Regions from separate parts of the Pseudarthrobacter sp. lyk4-40-TYG-27 genome, predicted to be linked through region 2. Evidence: predicted binding sites of a transcription regulator. Region 2 holds the regulator's gene; each other region holds the start of a gene.

Region 1 (6,290 bases), on a different contig from region 2:
CTGACTGAGCACCGGCACGCGCTCATGGACCACGTGGCGTCGCTGCACAACGTCCGGGACCGGTGGGGCTGCTCGCCCTACCAGGCCATGCAGTCCCTCGCGGAGCTCACCTCGATCCATCCGGCGCCGGCCACCACCGTCCGGTTGAAGCGCAGTGTCCTGGACAGCATCCGCGACCGCGAGGAGCTGGCCGGAAGGCTTCGCCGTGCTGCCGAACTGGGCAGCTTCAGCAAGGCCGCCACCACCAGCCCCTGGCACGGCGCGCGGTTGCTGACCCGGAAGGAAACCGAGGAAGCGCAGGATCTGGTCCGCTCCGTGGCCAAGAGCCTCCCGGTGCTGCGCGACCGCATGGACGCCGTCGCCGAGCACGCTGAAATCCGGCTGGGGGAGTCCTTTGCGGAATGGGGCGAGCAGCTCGAGCTGCTGGTTGCCGTCCGCGGCAGCCTGGACAAATTCACGCCGGACATCTTTGACCGGCCCGTGACGGACCTGATTTCCGCCACGGCACCGTCAGCGTGGCGCCGTGAGCGCGGCATCGAAATGACGTCCATGCAGCGTTCCAGGCTTCGGCGGGTGGCCAAGGAATACGTCCGCCCGGGCGTGCACATCGCCGACCTGCACACATCCTTGGTCCTGGTCCAGGAGCAGCGCGCCCTCTGGGCCGGGTATGCCACCACCCAACGCCATCCGGCGGTTCCGTCCGGCCTTGCCGAAATGAACGCCATGTACCGGTCGCTGGACGCGGAGCTGGAACAGCTGGGCCAGGCGCTCCGGCACACGGATGCCGGCGGGTCGCTCGCCACTGCGCCCTACGGCCAGCTGATGGAGCGGCTGGAACGCCTCGTGGCGGACACCGATACCCTCAAGACCTTGCCCGAACGCACCCTACTGATCGAAAACATGCGTGAGCACGGTTTGGGCGAACTCCTTGCCGACCTCGCGGAGCGGGAAGTCCCGGAACGGTCCGTTGCAGCCGAGCTGGAATTGGCGTGGTGGCAGTCGGCCCTTGAGGCCATGATCAGCGGCGATGACTACTTGGCCATGTCCGACGGCGACGCGTTGCGCCGGCTCGAGGCCGAGTATCGGTTGGCGGACAACGCGCACATCGCCAGCGGCGCCGCACGCCTTCGCTGGGACTTGGCGGAACGCTGGCGCGGGGCGATCGCCGAGCAGCCGCGCCAGGCGGGCCTGCTGCGGAGCCTGCTCAAGGACGGCCGGGTGTCGCTCCCGTCCTTGACCGCCCAGGCTCCTGACCTGATCGGCACACTGGTTCCGGTGTGGTCTGTCAGCCCGTACCTGATGACCGGCCTGCTCCCGGCAGAGCAACACTTCGACGCCGTCGTGATCCTGGATGCCGAGGCCACGTCCCTGCAGGCCGTCCTGCCGTCGATCGCCCGTGCACGCCAGGTGATTGCGTTCGGCGACCCGCGCATCGCGTCGCCCCGGACCTTTACCGTGGGCGTGGAACGCCTCGCCGCCGGTGAGTCCGCCCACCACAGGGTGGAGAGTGCCTTCACGGCTCTCTCTGCGGTGCTTCCGGTTTGGCGGCTGAACGTGGTGTACCGGGCCGTGGACGAGGACCTCGTCCTGCAGCTGAGCAAGAACTTTTACGACGGCGGGTTGCGCCGGCTGCCCGAGGGCCAGTCGGCGACGGGCTTGGACCGGTCGCTGCTGGTGGAGTACCTGCCTGACGGAACCGGCTTGCCGAGCGCAGACCACGAGGGTGTGGAGTCGGTGGTGGCCGAGGTCAACCGGGTGGTCGAGCTCGTGTTCGAGCACGCCCGCCTGCGTCCGCGCACTTCGCTCGCCGTGGTCACCGCCAGCCTGCGGCATGCCGCCAGGATTGGCGAGTCCATCCGCCTCCAGCTGGCCAACCAGCCCGGAATGGCCAGCTTCTTCGGTGCCGGTCCTGAGTCCTTCAGGGTGGTGGACCTGGAGAGGGCCCAGGGGCTGGTTCGCGACCATGTTATTTTCTCCCCAGGTTTTGGCCGCACCCCGCACGGCCGGGCGCTGCACAACTTCGGACCATTGTCCGCGGAAGGTGGCAGGGAGAAGTTCGCCCTGGCCATGACGCGGGCGCGCCGGTCCATGCATGTGCTCACCTGCTTCCGGCCCGAGGACCTGGACCACACCAGGCTCACGCACGGGGCGGTGGACCTGTACACGCTGTTGAACCGCGAAATTTCGGGTAATACCGACCTCGGAACTCCCGCCTCCCGGGCTGCCGCCAGCGAACAGGCACTCGGTGCGGACCCGCTGGTCGCCGACTTGGGTGACCGGTTGCGCGCCCGCGGCGCCCGGGTTTGGCACCAGTACGACGGCGCCATCGACGTTGTGGCCGCGGCTGACCCGCTGAATACCATGGGCAAGGATGATGCCGACCTGCCACGACCAGTGGCGATCGAGTCTGACGGCACCGGGCAGTACCGCACCATGAGCGTCCGGGAACGCAGCAGGCTCCGCCCGGAGCTGCTGGAGCGCCTGGGATGGCGTTATATGCCGTTGTGGACCATCGAGGTATTCACCGACCCGTCGTCCTGTGCCGACCGCATTGCCGGGTACCTCGGCCTGGAAAACCTGGTGCTGCCGGGCAGGACCGGGCACTCGGCTGGATTCCTTGACGACGACGTGGACCAGGCGCTCAATGGTATCGATACAGCATCGGCCGCCGGTGTTGCCTATCTGCCGCGGAACGCCAATGGCGGGAACCGGAGTGACTCCGGAGACCCCGCCGCGGGCATCCGCCCCAGCCAGGGCCGGCGGGCCGGTGGCCTGGACGCCAAGGAGGCCAACGGCATGGTCGCGGAAGACAGTGTTTCCGACGTCAGCGTTTCCGACGACAATGGTTCCGGCAGCGATATTTCCGACAACAATGGGTCCGCGGAAGATCGGGCCGGAGAAGATATGAGCGAGAACGAGAAGACGGAAGCGGTACCTGACGGCGGAAATCCGGCAGGTGCGCCTCACTCCACTCCAGCGCCAGGGCGGGCCACCTCAGGTACCGACGCTGTGCTGCCCAGCAAGGCTGCGGAGGACGACGCCCGCAGCTGGGGCGACCGGGAGGATGACCACGACGCGTGGCTGAAGGAACAGAAACCGCCGCACTGGGGCTGACCAGCAGCGGGGCTGACCAGCAGCCAAGCCTTTGGGCCCGGGCAACCCGGAAGTTGTTGAGGAATCGTATCCGTGGTGTCACGGCGGACCAACCAGGACGAAGAAGAGCCGGCCCTGCGTTGACGCTCCAGCCAGCCGGGATGACTGTTCCGCGTTTGCTGCCACCACTATCAACCCGTCGGTCTCCGTTGTACCAAGCCATTGGCCACCCTGGCCGCCCTTGTTCGAAGTCCACAGCACGGGAACCGCAGACGCCAGCACCTCGGAGGGGCCTTGCTGGTCAAACCCGTTGGCAGATGTGAGCACCACATTGACCAACTGGCCCGGGGCCACCAGCTGAATGGAGGACGGGTCCGCCATGCGGAGCGGAACCGCGACCGAGCCCGGAGGCGTCCCAACGAGAAGGCCCGGTCCCAGGAGTTGGGCGTCGGTAACGAGCTGGCCCTTTCGTAACGGACCGGCGAGCTGCTTGCCGGCGGCTGCAGCAGTGTCTTGGAGGAAGCCCTCCGCCACCATCCCGGGCGGCACATGAACGCTGGCCAAATCTGCCGCCGTCACAGCGGTACCTGCCGGAAGATCCCGCGCAGCAGCAAGTGCTGTCACGGTCGAGAGCGAAGCCGGCGTCAGTTGATTGACAGTGATGGCCGCCGCTGCACACAGGACCAGGGCGGCGGCCAGGCGGCGGTTGCGGCCCAGCCAGGACGCAATCCGCGCCGGGATGGGGTGGTTGGCCTTGGCGGGACGGCCGGTGGTGCGGGACGTCGTGGGAATCCGGAGGCTGTCGCGGCCGCGGCGTGGATATGCAGGCATGCGCCCACGCTATGGGCAGCCGAAGCGGCAGGACAGTGGTGGCTGCGGCTATGTGGACAAAGGCGGCCGGCGCCCGAAGGTGCCGGCCGTCGTCGTCATCAGTGCTTGGGGCTAGCTGGCCGCTGCAGCCGGGGCTGGCGATGCCGCCGGCGTCGCCGGCGTCGCTGCCGGGGCGGGGGAGACCGAGCTGCCCTTGGAATCGCGGGAGTCGGTACGGTAGAAACCTGAGCCCTTGAAGACCACACCCACGCTGTTGAACTTCTTGCGCAACGTGCCCTCGCATTCGGGGCAGCATGTCAGGCTGCTGTCCGCGAACGACTGGACGATATCGAAGGCGTGGCCGCAATCCTTGCAGGCGTAAGCATATGTTGGCACTGGTGCTCCTCCTCTTGGGCAAACGAGAGGTCCCGTGCTGCCACCCGGTAATCCGTTAGCAGTCGCAGGGCCTGAGTGCTAATTCTATCACTGCGCCCGGAAGGGACCGGGCTCAGCCGCCACCCGCCAGGCCCCGGTACCCGGAAGGCATCAGGACACCCGGGACCGGGCGGTCGAATTCCTCGGCAGGAATCCGCCCCGCGGGAAGCAATTCATCGTCGTAGATAACAGCGGCCAGCGGTATTTCCTTCCCGGCAGTGGCGAGATGCCCCAGGAAGGTGTCGTAGTAGCCGCCCCCCTGGCCGATCCTGTTGCCTGACAGGTCCACGGCAGTGGCGGGAATGATGAGCGCCGCTGCGCTTCCGGCCGCGTCGGGCCCGTGCCGTCTCCCGGCGGGTTCCAGGATGGGCGCGTACCGGCTGCGTTCGAAGCTGGTGTCCGGGGTCCAGAACACCCAGCTCAGCTCCCGGTCCGGCTCGCATACCGGAAGCAGGACCTCGTGGCCGCTGCCGTGCAGCGCCTTGACCAGCGGCATGGTGGGCGGTTCCTTGCCGACACCCAGGTAGACGCATACGGTGCCTGGGCGCCCCGCAGTGACGGATGCTGCCCAGGCTTCCCCGTGGCGAGCCAATGCCGAACCGGCGGCGTCCAGCTCCGCCTCCGTCAGCGCGGCGCGCCGGCGCCGGTGGGCCGCCCGGATATCGTCCTTGGCGGAATTCGTCTGCTCCTGCATGGTGTCCTTCCTTGGTACCGGCGTTCCGCGGCGTCACGGGCGGATGACGGCCCGCTGTGCCGGTGGTTACTGAAATGCTTGACGCTGACGTTAGATTAGTCCGGTGACTACCAGTAACCCCAGAGTCCGCAAAGCCGTCATCCCAGCAGCGGGCCTGGGCACCAGGTTCTTGCCGGCCACCAAGGCAATGCCGAAGGAAATGCTCCCCGTCGTGGACAAACCTGCCATCCAGTACGTGGTGGAGGAAGCCGTCCATGTGGGCCTGAACGACATCCTGATGATTACGGGCCGAAACAAGCGTGCACTGGAAGACCACTTCGACCGCGTGCCCTCGCTCGAATCGACGCTTGCCGACAAGGGCGACACGGAGAAGCTCGCCTCCATCCAGGCAGCCAGCCAGTTGGGCGACATCCACTACGTCCGGCAAGGCGACCCGCACGGCCTGGGCCATGCCGTGCTCCGCGCCAAACAACACGTCGGCGACGAAGCCTTCGCTGTCCTGCTGGGTGATGACCTCATCGATGCCCGTGACGAACTGCTGAGCACAATGATCGACGTGCAGGCGAAGACCGGCGGGTCCGTCGTCGCCCTCATCGAGGTGGAGCCGGCACAGATCAGTGCCTACGGCTGCGCCGACGTCCAGGAACTGGACGGCGAAGGCTATGTCCGCGTCAACCGGCTCGTGGAGAAGCCCTCACCCGAGGAAGCACCGTCCAACCTGGCGCTGATCGGCCGCTACGTCCTGCACCCCGCGGTATTTGATGTCCTCGAGCACACCGCACCCGGCCGCGGCGGCGAGATCCAGCTGACCGATGCCCTGCAGGAACTCGCGTCCGGAGACGGGGAGGGCTACGGGGTCTTCGGTGTGGTGTTCCGCGGCCGCCGCTATGACACCGGGGACAAACTCAGCTACCTGAAGGCCTGCGTCCAGCTGGCCGTCGACAGCGATGACCTGGGCCCCGGCCTGCGGGAATGGCTGCCCGGTTTCACCGCCGGCCTTTCCAGCTGACGCCGTGCGTACCGGTCCCATCTGGCCGGTCACCCTCGAATGCGGTGACCTGGTCCTGCGGCCCATCCGCTACCGCGACAAAAGGGAATGGAGCGAGGTGCGGTCCAGGAACAGCGAGTGGCTGGCGCCCTGGGAGGCCTCCAACCCCGAACCGGGAGGCGGGCTGCCCGACTACCGTCATATGGTGCGCTCATTGAACGCGCAGGCGGCCCAGGCCACGGCGCTTCCATTCGTCATAACCGAGCGGAC
Region 2 (6,290 bases):
CGCAGCGGCGGCAACATTTTCCTGTACCGCGAATTCCGCGATGTCCCGGAGCAGGACAACCCGGTAACGCGTGCGTTGCGGGCCATGATGTCGGAGAAGCCGCTCGACCCCGATTTCTTCACGCCATGGCAGAATCCGGATAAGTTGGCCACCTCGATTTCAGGCAAAGACGTCATTACGGTGGACGTTTCGGCTGACGCGTTCAACAGCAACCTCGACGCCGACATGGCTGCCCGCGCCATCCAGCAACTGATTTATACGGCCACCGCGGCGGCCGCCAGTTCGGGGCTGATCGACACCAGCCAGCAGGTCCGGGTCCGGATCCTCGTGGACGGGCACACCGACTACGTCGCTTTCGGGAAGGTCCAGCTGGGCGCCCTGATGACCCGTGCTGCCGGCCTGGTGGCGCCGGTCTGGATCATTGATCCGCAGGAAAATACCGAAGTCCCGGCAGGAACCGTGAAGATCACGGGCCGCAGCACGTCGCCGGGAGCCAAGCTCCACTGGCAAATCCTGCAGGTTGCGGACAACGGTGGCGGCAAGACGCCTTTCCTGAGCGGCGAAACGACGGCGGCCGCGGAGCAGGGCCAGGCGGGGGTCTTCACACTGGCCCTTAACCTGCCGGCCGGTGACTATGAACTCCACGTGGCGCAGGCCGGATCCGGTGGAGAACCGGACCGGAACGAGGACACCCGGTCCTTTAGGGTGCGGTAGCCCAGCGTCCCAGGATATCGCTGGCCAGCACGACGGCGGCCGGGCCGGCAGTGGAGGACCGCAGGACGTGGTGCCCCAGCAGGGCCGTCACCGCGCCGTTGTCACAGAGCTTCGTCACCTCGCGGGGACTGATGCCGCCTTCGGGGCCAACAATCAGCAGGATCTCGCGGGGCCCGGTGCCCGCGCTCCCCTGCCATCCTTCCAGGACGGTGCGCAGGGGCCTGACAGCGTCTTCGTGCAAGATCACGGCCAGGTCCGCGGCGGCCACGGCGTTGCAGAGCCCGGACGTTTCAACGGCGTCCCGTACCTCGGGAATCCAGGCGCGGCGGGCCTGCTTGGCGGCAGCGGCAACGGCCGACTGCCACTTGGCATGGGCCTTGGCGGCCCGGTCCCCCTTCCAGCGGACGATGGACCGTTCCGACTGCCAGGGTATGACGGCATCGATGCCCAGTTCCGTTGCCGTCTCAATGGCCAGTTCGTCCCTGTCGCCCTTGGCCAGCGCTTGCGCCAGCACCAGCCGGACCTCGGGCCTGTCTTCGGCCACCACGGTCCCGCACTCCACTTCCAGCGCGGAGGACGATGCTGATGCCACCTTGCCGGTCATGCGGGCGCCGGCGCCGTCCACGATGTCCACGGCCTCCCCCGGCGACAAGCGCTTCACGGTGACTGCGTGCCGGGCTTCAGGGCCTTCCAGGACAAAGACCTGGCCGGGCGCCAGGCCGTCCAGCGAGCCGGGGCTGGCAAAGAATACGGGGTTGCTCACCGCTACAGGTTACCGAGCCGGTCCCGGAGCTTGGCGAACATCCCGCCGCTGGCAGCGAGCTTACCCTCGGTGATCTGTTCCCCACGGAGCTTGGCCAGCTGGCGCAGCAGGTCCTCTTGCGCGGCGTCGAGTTTGGCGGGAGTGTCCACTTGGAGGTGGACCTTCAGGTCTCCGCGCCCGTAGCCCCTCAGGTGGGTGACGCCCAGACCGCGGAGGGTAATGACCTCGCCGGACTGGGTGCCGGGCTTGACGTCGATCTCCTGGCTGCCGTCGAAGGTTTCCAGGCTGACGTCCGTGCCGAGGGCAGCCGCTGTCATGGGGATGTGCAAAGTGGCGTGCAGGTCATCGCCTTCGCGGACATAGGTGGCGTCGTTGTTGACCCGGATCTCCACGTAGAGGTCGCCTGCGGGGCCACCGGCGGGGCCGGCTTCGCCTTGCCCGGAGAGCTGGATGCGGGTTCCGGTGGCAACACCGGCAGGAACCTTGATGGTCAGTGAGCGGCGGCTGCGGATGCGGCCCTGGCCGCTGCATTCGTTGCAGGGATCCTTGATGACCGTGCCGAAGCCTTCGCAGGTGCCGCAGGGGGCCGCCGTCATGACCTGGCCAAGAATGGAGCGGACGGCACGCTGGACCTGGCCGCTGCCGCCGCAGATATCGCAGCGCTCGGGGTGTGTGCCGGGGCGGCAGCACGATCCGTCGCAGGTGGGGCAGACGACGGCGGTGTCCACTTCGAGCTTCTTGTTGACGCCAAAGACGGCGTCGCGGAGGTCGATCCGGACGCTGATGAGCGCGTCCTGGCCCCTGCGCACCCGGGACGCCGGACCGGACGTGCCGCCGGCGCCGAAGAAGGTGTCGAAGATGTCCTGGAACGCGAACCCTTGGCCCGCGTAGCCCGCACCGCCGAAGCCGTTGTCCGTTCCGTTCTCATTGCCGGTGGTGTCGTAGATGCGGCGCTTCTGGGGGTCGGAGAGGACCTCGTAGGCGTGAGTGACTGCCTTGAAGCGTTCCGACGCGTCCGCCCCGGGGTTTACGTCCGGGTGGAGGGTGCGGGCCAGTTTGCGGTAGGCCTTTTTGATCTCTTCGCCCGTAGCTTCGGGGGAGACTCCAAGGACGTCATAGTGGCTGCTCAAAGTTCGTATCTCTTCCTTGTTGTACTGCGTGCCGTTGGGCCCGGTGTCCGGTCCCGTTGCCGGACGTGGTCCGGCAACGGAGGATCAGGGCCCCAAAATCCTGGAAAGGTAGCGGGCCACGGCCCTGACGGCGGCCATGGTGGTGGGGTAGTCCATCCGTGTGGGGCCAAGGATCCCTACCTTCGCGGCGCTGTCAGGGCCGTAGCCTGTGGCCACCACCGATGCCTCCGCGAGGCCGTCGTAAGGGTTCTCCCGTCCGATGCTGACGGCCACGCCGCGGTGGTCCTGTGCCATTTCGCTCAGCAACCGCAGCATCACCACCTGCTCCTCGAGTGCTTCGAGCACCGGGCCGATGCTGAGTGGAAAGTCTACGTTGGACCGGGCCAGGTTGGCCGTTCCGGCCATGACCATCCGGTCTTCCCGGCTGCTCTGGGCCAAAACCTCCAGCCCAAGCGCGAGTGCGTGCGCGGCCTGGCGCTGAGGGTGCGGCGCGGCGGCGACGACGGCGGGCAAGGCCTGGGCGAGGTGGCTCAGCGACGTGCCGCCCAAGGCCCCGAGGAACCGGGTCCGCAACTCCGCCAGCGCCTCGTCACCCAAGTCCTGGCCGACGTCGATCACGCGCTGCTCGACTTTGCCGCTGTTGGCAATCAGCACCACGAGTACTTTGCGCGGTGCCAGCAGCACGAATTCGATGTGGCGGACCAGGGCCCTGCTCAAGTGCGGGTACTGGACCACTGCCACCTGGTTGGTCAGCTGGGACAGGAGGCGGACCGTGCGATCCAGGACGTCGTCGAGGTCGTCCGCTCCTTCCAGGAGTGATTGGATGGCCCGCCGCTCTGCGGCCGACAGGGGCTTGACCGCCGAGATCTGGTCCACGAACAGGCGGTAGCCCTTGTCCGTGGGTATCCGCCCTGCGCTGGTGTGCGGCGCGGTGATCAGGCCCTCATCCTCCAGCGCCGCCATGTCGTTGCGGATCGTGGCGCTGGACACACCGAGATGATGGCGCTCCACCAGCGCTTTTGAGCCGACCGGCTCGCGGGAGTGGACGTAGTCCTCCACGATCGCCCGCAGCACTTCCAGTTTGCGTGGCTCGCTCACTCTCCACCTCCATCCACGGTCCGGGGCGCGTGCCCCGTCCGGTGCCGCCCAGGGGTTAGCACTCGACATGCCTCAGTGCTAACAGTCTATTATGCCTCGGCCCGTTGTTAGCATTGGTACCGCTCCGGGCGAAACTCCGGGGGTGAGGACCTAATGCGAGGCGGATCGAATCCATGGACTACCAGAACTGGGGCCCCCGCGGGATTTCCGCCCCTGCCCGGACCGAACTGCCGGAGGTTCCCGTGGAGCGCGGCATGGTGCTTGAGGAAGTCCAGTCCGGCTGGGTTGGGGCTGTCACCCGGGTGGAGAAGTCCGGCGGAATGCACGTGGTTGCCCTCGAGGACCGGCGCGGAAAGTCGCGGTCCTTCCGGCTGGGCTTCGGCTTCCTCCTGGAGGGACAGCCGATCCGCCTGATGCCGCCGGCGCCCGCCCGCGCTGGGGCCGGTCCCGCCGCAGGGCGGACCGCGTCCGGGTCGGTTCGGGTGGCAGGGCAGCGCGCCCAGGTCGCAAAGGCGAGCCGGATCTGGGTGGAAGGCAAGCATGACGCTGAACTGGTGGAGAAGGTGTGGGGAGACGACCTTCGGGTGGAAGGCATCGTCGTCGAACCCCTGCACGGCATCGACGACCTCACGGCCGCCGTGGCGGACTTCAGGCCGGGACCTGGGCGCCGCCTCGGGGTCCTCGTGGACCACCTGGTGCCCGATTCAAAGGAATCGCGCATCGCCGAGGCTGTGATGGCCTCCCCTGGTGCCGCCGGAAATGTCCTGATCGTCGGCCACCCCTACGTGGATGTGTGGCAGGCCATCCGCCCCGCGGTGCTGGGCATCCAGCAATGGCCGGCGATTCCCCGCGGCCAGGACTGGAAGACCGGCATCCTGAAGGCCTTTGGCTGGCCGCACTCCACCAAGGAAGATATCGGGCTGGGGTGGCAAAAGCTCCTCGGCGCCGTCCGCACGTACGCCGACCTGGAACCGTCGCTGCTGGGGCGGGTTGAGGAAGTGATCGACTTCCTCACCGTGCCCTGAAAGCCGCTCCCGCCCCGCGACCCAGTATTCTGGATACTGCGATGCCTTGCTTTTCACAGCATGTCACCGAGTCCTTATTAGTCGTCAGCACCACTTGCACCCCAGAAGGAAAACAGACTGTGGCAGAAAACGCACGTGATCACAGGGATGGCCAAGGCCGTTCCGAGTACCATGGCGTCCCCGCCAATGCGCTGCCGCTCACGGCCAGCGAAGACCGCCAATGGGCCACGCTGGCCCACTTCGGCGGGATCCTGGGGTGCATTCCGTCCCTGCTGATCTACCTGATCTTCCGGGACCGCGGACCGTTCACCGCGCAGGAGTCGAAGGAAGCGCTGAACTTCAGCCTGACGCCCACCATCGCCGCGGTCCTGGCCAACATCCTGGTGTTCATTCCCTACGTGGGCAACATCTTCGCCGTGATCGCCACGCTGATCTGGGTGGCGCTGACCTGCTTCTCGGTGGCCGCAGGGATCCACGTCAACCGGGGCCAGCCGCACCGCTACCCGTACAACCTGCGCTGGATCAAATAGTCCCCAGCGGCTCCCAGCCCTCGCAAGCTCAGGCCGGGGCCCTCGCCGCTGTGGGCCCACCCAGCGGCTCCCAGCGCAATCAAGCCCCCACAAGCCCCGCCGGGTTCGTGCTGCGGTTAGTCGGGCAGGATCCTACGGACCACGGCGTCCGCCAGGAGCCGGCCCTTCAGGGTGAGGACCAGCCGTCCGTGGAACGCCGCGGCCGGTTCCACCAGTTCGTCCGCGATCAGGGCCGCCACCTCATGGCGGCCCAAGGTGCTGAGCGTCGAGACGTCGAGCCCTGACTGCAGCCGCGCCTCAAGCATCACCCGCTCCAGTCGCCTGGTGTCCGAATCCAGGGTTTCGCGGCCCGCAGCCGGCGAATAGCCCTGCGCGAGCCGGTTGGCGTAGGCCACAGGGTGCTTGACGTTCCACCAGCGCACGCCGCCCACGTGTGAGTGGGCGCCAGGCCCTATCCCCCACCAGTCGTCGCCCCGCCAGTAGGCCAGGTTGTGCCGGCAGGCCTGGTCCGGGGTCCGGGCCCAATTGCTGACCTCGTACCAGCCCAGCCCGGCTTCGGTGATCAGCTGGTCGGCGAGCTCGTACTTGTCGGCGTGGTCGTCGTCGTCGATTCCCGGGACCTCGCCGCGCCGCATCTGTGCGGCGAGCTTGGTGCCTTCCTCGACGATCAGCGCATAGGCGCTGATGTGGTCGGGCTCGTACGACAAGGCTGTTTCAAGGGAGTACCGCCAGTCGGCCAGGGATTCACCGGGCGTACCGTAAATCAGGTCCAGGCTGACGGCAAGTCCCGCCTCCCGGGCCCACCGGACCACCTGCGGAACCCGGCTCGGGGTGTGGGTGCGGTCCAGGACCTTCAAGACGTGCGGGACGGCGGATTGCATGCCGAACGACACCCGGGTGAAACCGGCTTCCTTGAGGATGGCGAGGGATTCGGGCGTGACCGAGTCGGGATTGGCCTCGGTGGTGACTTCCGCGTCCTCTTCGATTCCCCACTGGTCGATGGCGGCACGAAGAATCATGGCGAGGTCGC
Region 3 (6,290 bases), on a different contig from region 2:
CGCGTCCAAGGCGGTGGCCCGGGGGACCGCGAACGCTTCGAAGCCGCTGCCGCCCGTGCCGGCCTGGCCGTCGGCTCCGGCCCCGTGGTCAACCTCATCGGCTTCGGCGGCACACCGGGAGCGGGAGACATCGCGGTAGCCCTGGACGCGCCCTGGCCGCTGCAGGACTCCAACGCACCGATCAAGCTGGCGCTCTACGGCCGCAACGACACCGCCTTCGACGCCCTCGCCGCCGTCCTGGCAGGGAAGGCAACGGCGCCCGGAAAGCTGCCTGCCGCCGTCGGGCCCTATCCTGCCGGAACCGGCTGCACTCCGTGACTTGCGAGCGGGAGCAGCAGGGAGCGCGTTTAATGGTCGGGTGCCCATTCTGAATAAAGACATGACCCTCTGCATCTCGCTCTCCGCCCGCCCCAGCAACAACGGGACCCGGTTCCACAACCACCTTTACGGGCAACTGGACCTGAACTGGATCTACAAGGCGTTCGCGCCCACCAACCTTGAACAGGCCATCGCCGGCGTGCGGGGCCTGGGCATCCGGGGCTGTGCCATCTCCATGCCCTACAAGGAAGACGTCATAGCCCTGGTGGACGAGATGGACCCCTCCGCCAAGGCCATCGACTCCGTGAACACGATCGTGAACACCGATGGCCACCTCAAGGCGTACAACACCGACTACACGGCCATTGAGCAGCTCCTGGCCTCCAACGAGGTCCCCACCAGCTACTCCGTGGTGGTACAGGGATCCGGCGGCATGGCCAAGGCCACGGTGGCGGCCTTGCGGGACGCCGGCTTCACCAACGTCACGGTCGTGTCCCGGAACGAGGCCTCCGGCCGGGCGCTCGCGGACCAGTACGGCTTCCAGTGGCGGGCAGCGCTCGACGGCAGGACGGCTGACCTCATCATCAACGTCACGCCCATCGGAATGGCAGGGAGTATGGCCGGCGGGGCGGACGCAGAGACCGTGTCGTTCCCGGCGGAGGCAATCGAAGCGGCCCGCCTGGTCTTCGACGTGGTGGCCTTGCCCGCCGAGACGCCGCTGATCCGGGCCGCCCGTGCAGCCGGCAAGCCGGTCATCACCGGTGCCGAAGTGGCCACCATCCAGGCCCTCGAACAGTTTGTCCTGTACACCGGGGTACGGCCCACGGCTGAGCAGGTGCGGGCCGCCGAGGAGTTCATGCGCGCCCAGTAGCGGACGGGCGGCCCGCCCGGCCGGCCCTAGGGCATGCCGGTCGGGACGGATTCCACCACGACGGCCACCCGGTCCTCGCCAATCCGGGTCAGGACCAGGGTGGCGGCCTTGCCGGCGGCCTTCTTTCCGGAACCCTTGCCGGCCGCCTTTCCGCCCGGCAGCAGTTGCTTCCGCAGTTCTTCGGGGGTGACGGCAGTGCCCCGCTTCTTGATGTCCAGCACGGTGATGCCCTCCTGCTTCACCCAGGCTTTGAGCGCCTTGACGTTGTAGGGCATCACTTCCCGCACTTTGTAGGCGCGGGCGAACGGCGTGGCCACCAGTTCCGGCGCACAGATGTAGGCGATGTGCTCATCCACCAGGTGGCCGCCGAGTTCCAGCGCGACATCCGCCACCAGTCCGGCCCGGATCACGGCGCCGTCGGGTTCGTACAGGTAGCCCTCCACCGGTCCCACCGGTGCGGTGGGGCCGGCACCGAATTCGTTGCCGCTGGTCAGTTCGGCCGCACCTTCCGGGCCAAGGACCAGGGCGGCGCGGCGCACCCCCGGCCTGCTGACGGCGTTGAACCACAGGGTTACTTCGGTGACGTCTCCGGCTACCGACACCCACTGGGCCTCGCAGCCGGCGGGCACGGATTCGTGCGGCATGCCGGGCCCCATCTTGACGCCCACCGCCTTCCCGGACGCCGCGAGCGATTCAACGAAGGACAGCGGCGGTGAGAACGCTTCCGGGTCCCAGATCCGCTTGGTGCCGGACGTGGAGGTGACCCGGCGTGCTGGATCCAGCCACACGCCGTCGACCCCCTCCAGCGGCACCGCTGCCGCGTCCGCGTGCACCACGGTGGCGTTGGGGAAGGGGATCAGGTTCACCGTGGCGCAGGCCGCCGTGGTCTCGTCCATTTCGACGGCGGTCACTGTGAGGTCAAGGGATGCCAGGGCCAGGGAATCGGCGCCCAGGCCACAGCCCAGGTCCGCCACATGGCTGATCCCGGCGGCGGCGAACCGCTGTGCGTGGCGCGCCGCGACGTTCAGGCGGGTGGCCTGCTCCAGGCCTGCCTGGGTGAAGAGCATCTGGCGGGCGAACTCACCGAACTTCGCCTCGGCCTTGGTGCGCAGCCGCGACTGGGTCAGGACGGCGGAGACCAGCCCGGCAGGATGGCCGGCCTTCCGGAGCGCGGAGTTGAGTTCGAAGGAATCCTCGTCCCGGTAGGGGCCCAGGGAGGCCAACAGCTCCCAGCCTTCGGGGGTCAGCAGCGGTGCGATCTGGTCCTGGGGAGCGTGAGCCATGGGTTCCAGCCTAGTGGAGGAGCGCATGCGGGGTTGCCGATAGTGTGGACACCATGGATGAAACCGCAGCCCCCGGGGGCACCGGCGAACACGACCCCAAGGAACGGGGTCCTGCCCGGTTTGCCCGCCCGGTCCTGATCGCCGCGGCCGTGGCGGCACTGGTGTGCATCGCGCTTCTGGTGATCATCTTTGTCCTGGACACATTCAACGCCACTGTCTACTCGGTGGGCGGCAACGACATCTCGGACAACACGCAGGAAGCCCGCGACATCCGCGGACTGTACGACGGCGCGCGGGCAGGGAGCATCTTCTTCCTGGTGGCCGCACTGCTCGCCGCGGCCGCTGCGGGCTGGGTGCTGTTCCGTAGCCGGAAGCAGGGTGGCAGTGATGCCGACGGCGGCGAGGACGTGGACTTCGACGATCTGGGCCGCTGAAGCTGCCTGGGCCCCCGCTGCTTCCGAAACCGCGCCCAACGGAATACGCCGATGACGAAAAACTGGCACTCGCCTTGACCGAGTGCTAACCCTTACATAGAGTTTCAATTAGCACTCTCCCCCGGAGGGTGCTAACACATGAAGAGCTGCCAGCCAGGCTGCTGCCGGCACCGCGACGACGGTTTGCCAGCCACGGCGGAAAGCTTTCCAGTCCACGAATTTGCTGACGAAAAGGAGAGGTCCGAGTGTCGGTCTCTATTAAGCCTCTTGAGGATCGTATTGTTGTCCGCCCGCTCGAAGCCGAGCAGACCACGGCTTCCGGCCTGGTCATCCCGGACTCCGCACAGGAGAAGCCGCAGGAAGGCGAAGTTGTTGCAGTAGGCCCCGGCCGCTTCGAAGACGGCAACCGCGTTCCTGTCGACGTAGCCGTTGGCGACGTCGTCATCTACTCCAAGTACGGCGGAACCGAAGTCAAGACCGGCGGCACCGAGTACCTCGTGCTGTCCGCCCGCGACGTCCTGGCGATCGTCGTCAAGTAACTCTTTCGGATCCCCGTGCCGCCGGCCACGCTTATGCTGGCCGGCAGTGCGGGGTTTCTGTCTTTGAAAGGACAAAACCATGGCAAAGCAGCTTGCGTTTGACGACGCTGCACGCCGGGCCCTCGAGGCCGGCATCGATAAGCTCGCCAACACCGTCAAGGTGACGCTCGGCCCCCGCGGCCGCAACGTCGTCCTGGACAAGAAGTGGGGCGCCCCCACCATCACGAACGACGGCGTCACCATCGCCCGCGAAGTCGAACTGGACGACCCCTACGAGAACCTTGGCGCCCAGCTGGCCAAGGAAGTCGCCACCAAGACCAACGACGTTGCCGGTGACGGCACCACCACCGCCACCGTCTTGGCACAGGCCCTGGTCAAGGAAGGCCTGCGCAACGTTGCCGCCGGTGCTGCCCCCGGCCAGATCAAGCGCGGCATCGAGGTTTCGGTTGAAGCCGTCGCCGCCCGCCTGCTGGAGAACGCACGCCCCGTCGAGGGCACCCAGGTTGCCAACGTTGCCGCCATCTCGGCGCAGAGCGACGAAATCGGCGAACTCCTCGCCGAGGCCTTCGGCAAGGTGGGCAAGGATGGCGTCATCACCATCGAAGAGTCCTCCACCACCCAGACCGAACTGGTCCTCACCGAGGGCATGCAGTTCGACAAGGGCTACCTGTCCCCGTACTTCGTCACCGACGCAGAACGCCAGGAAGCCGTCCTCGAGGACGCCCTGATCCTGATCAACCAGGGCAAGATCTCCTCCATCCAGGAATTCCTGCCGCTGCTGGAAAAGGCGCTGCAGAGCTCCAAGCCGCTGTTCATCATCGCCGAGGACGTCGACGGCGAGGCCCTGTCCACGCTGATCGTCAACCGCATCCGCGGCACCCTGAACGTCGTGGCCGTCAAGGCACCGGGCTTCGGTGACCGCCGCAAGGCCATGCTCCAGGACATCGCCACCCTCACCGGCGCACAGGTTGTGTCCCCGGAACTGGGCCTGAGCCTGGACACCGTGGGCCTGGAGGTGCTCGGCACCGCCCGCCGCATCACCGTCACCAAGGACAACACCACCATCGTCGACGGCGCAGGCTCGGCCGAAGACGTTGCGGCCCGCGTCGCGCAGCTGCGCGCCGAGCTGACCCGCACCGACTCCGATTGGGACCGTGAAAAGCTCCAGGAGCGCCTGGCCAAGCTGGCCGGCGGCATCGGCGTCATCAAGGTGGGTGCTGCCACCGAGGTTGAGCTGAAGGAAAAGAAGCACCGTATCGAGGACGCCGTTTCCTCCACCCGCGCTGCCCTCGAAGAAGGCATCGTGGCTGGTGGCGGCTCAGCCCTGATCCACGCCCTGAAGGCACTGGATGAGGACCCGTCCGTCAAGGCACTCGAAGGCGACGCTGCTGCTGCCGTGGGCATCGTCCGCCGCGCCCTGGTCCAGCCGCTGCGCTGGATCGCCCAGAATGCCGGCTTCGACGGCTACGTCATCACCTCCAAGGTGGCCGACCTCGAAACCAACAACGGTTTCAACGCCAAGTCCGGCGAGTACGAGGACCTGATCGCTGCCGGTGTCATCGACCCCGTCAAGGTCACCCGTGCTGCCCTCCGCAACGCGGCCTCCATCGCCGCCCTGGTTCTCACCACCGAGACCCTGGTCGTGGAGAAGCCGGCCGAAGAGGACGAGCACGCAGGCCACAGCCACTGATCCTGCCCGTCTTCACCTGCAGAAAACCGGTCCAGCATCTGCTGGGCCGGTTTTTTGTGCACCAGGGGCTCGGATCAGGTTGCGGCCATCTCGGACGTTTCAACCCCGCCCGCGCGTTCGTACACCAGCGAGACAGCCCCTTTCGGGAAGCTGCGTACCGGCTCGGCGAGGCGGTACGACGCCGGGACAGTGCCGGCGTCGAACAGGCGTTTGCCCTGGCCCAGCGTGACCGGATAGAGCCAGAGGTGCAGCCGGTCCAGGACATCCGCAGCCAGCAGCGAGCGGATCAGGACGCCGCTGCCGAACATGTGCACCTCCCCAAACTCGTCACCGAGGCGTCCTGCAGCCCGTTCATCCGGCAGGACTGTGGTGCCGGCCCAGCCTGGCCCGGACAGCGTGCGCGAGACCACGAACTTCGGTACCCGGTTGAGTGCATCAGCAATGTCCCCTGCCTGGTGCGGCCAGTAGGCCGAAAAGATGTCGTAGGTCCGCCGGCCGAGAAGCAGGGCATCCATGCGGCCAATCTCTGCGGCAATGGCGGCGCCGCCCTCGTCGTCGGACACCGGTGCCTGCCAACCGCCGAAGGCGAACTCTCCGTAGGTGTCTTCCTCCCGGCCGCCGGGAGCCTGGTAGACGCCGTCGAGGGTGATGAACAGGTTTGCCACTATGAATCCCATGCGTCCAGTGTGGGAGGGGCCTTGGGCGCTGTCCAGAGCAGGGAGCCGGCGCGTGGCAGGATGGTGCCATGCTGCTCCTCGAGCTCGTCAAAACCTCGGACGCCGTGGCGTCCACCCGCTCCCGCCTGGCGAAGGTGGATGCACTGGCGGACCTGCTGCGCCGGCTTGAACCGGCGGAGATTCCGACGGCGGTGGGCTTGCTGGCGGCGAAGCCCCGGCAGGGCCGTGTTGGTGTCGGATGGCGCAGCGTCGCGGCTTCGAAGGCCGAACCGGCCCCGGAAGCAAGCCTCACTGTGGCCGACCTCGACGCGGCCCTGGACACGCTGCTCGCCACCGCGGGGGCAGGTTCGGCGGCCGGTCGCGCCGCGACGCTCGGGAACCTGATGCGGGCTGCGACGGCGGGGGAGCAGGGTTTCATCTCCGGCGTCCTGCTGGGTGAGCTGCGCACCGGCGCCCTCGACGGCGTCCTGGCCGATGC

The links. Region 2 encodes HrcA, which represses chaperone genes, less so after heat shock. Its sites were predicted from a motif close to TTNGCACTCGNNNNNNNCGAGTGCNAA; they were not measured.
Region 1: a site for HrcA is predicted at 4,355-4,381, ahead of QRM96_RS14195 (FmdB family zinc ribbon protein). Genes of this name have one in related genera too.
Region 3: a site for HrcA is predicted at 2,969-2,995, ahead of groES (co-chaperone GroES). Genes of this name have one in related genera too.

What each region holds. Positions count from the first base shown of each region.
Region 1 is NZ_JARVSH010000006.1:524,434-530,723, reverse strand. It holds gene QRM96_RS14205 (AAA family ATPase) at 1-3,114, shown strand, start outside; gene cpaB (Flp pilus assembly protein CpaB) at 3,193-3,924, opposite strand; gene QRM96_RS14195 (FmdB family zinc ribbon protein) at 4,036-4,299, opposite strand; gene QRM96_RS14190 (5-formyltetrahydrofolate cyclo-ligase) at 4,412-5,032, opposite strand; gene galU (UTP--glucose-1-phosphate uridylyltransferase GalU) at 5,136-6,041, shown strand; gene QRM96_RS14180 (GNAT family N-acetyltransferase) at 6,046-6,290, shown strand, end outside.
Region 2 is NZ_JARVSH010000001.1:259,852-266,141, reverse strand. It holds gene QRM96_RS01265 (GerMN domain-containing protein) at 1-714, shown strand, start outside; gene QRM96_RS01260 (16S rRNA (uracil(1498)-N(3))-methyltransferase) at 701-1,477, opposite strand; gene dnaJ (molecular chaperone DnaJ) at 1,480-2,607, opposite strand; gene hrcA (heat-inducible transcriptional repressor HrcA) at 2,692-3,705, opposite strand; gene QRM96_RS01245 (DUF3097 domain-containing protein) at 3,879-4,730, shown strand; gene QRM96_RS01240 (DUF4870 domain-containing protein) at 4,850-5,260, shown strand; gene hemW (radical SAM family heme chaperone HemW) at 5,377-6,290, opposite strand, start outside.
Region 3 is NZ_JARVSH010000004.1:6,195-12,484, reverse strand. It holds gene QRM96_RS07645 (glycoside hydrolase family 3 N-terminal domain-containing protein) at 1-318, shown strand, start outside; gene QRM96_RS07640 (shikimate 5-dehydrogenase) at 359-1,189, shown strand; gene QRM96_RS07635 (THUMP-like domain-containing protein) at 1,216-2,472, opposite strand; gene QRM96_RS07630 (hypothetical protein) at 2,526-2,906, shown strand; gene groES (co-chaperone GroES) at 3,152-3,445, shown strand; gene groL (chaperonin GroEL) at 3,525-5,135, shown strand; gene QRM96_RS07615 (dihydrofolate reductase family protein) at 5,210-5,812, opposite strand; gene QRM96_RS07610 (ATP-dependent DNA ligase) at 5,881-6,290, shown strand, end outside.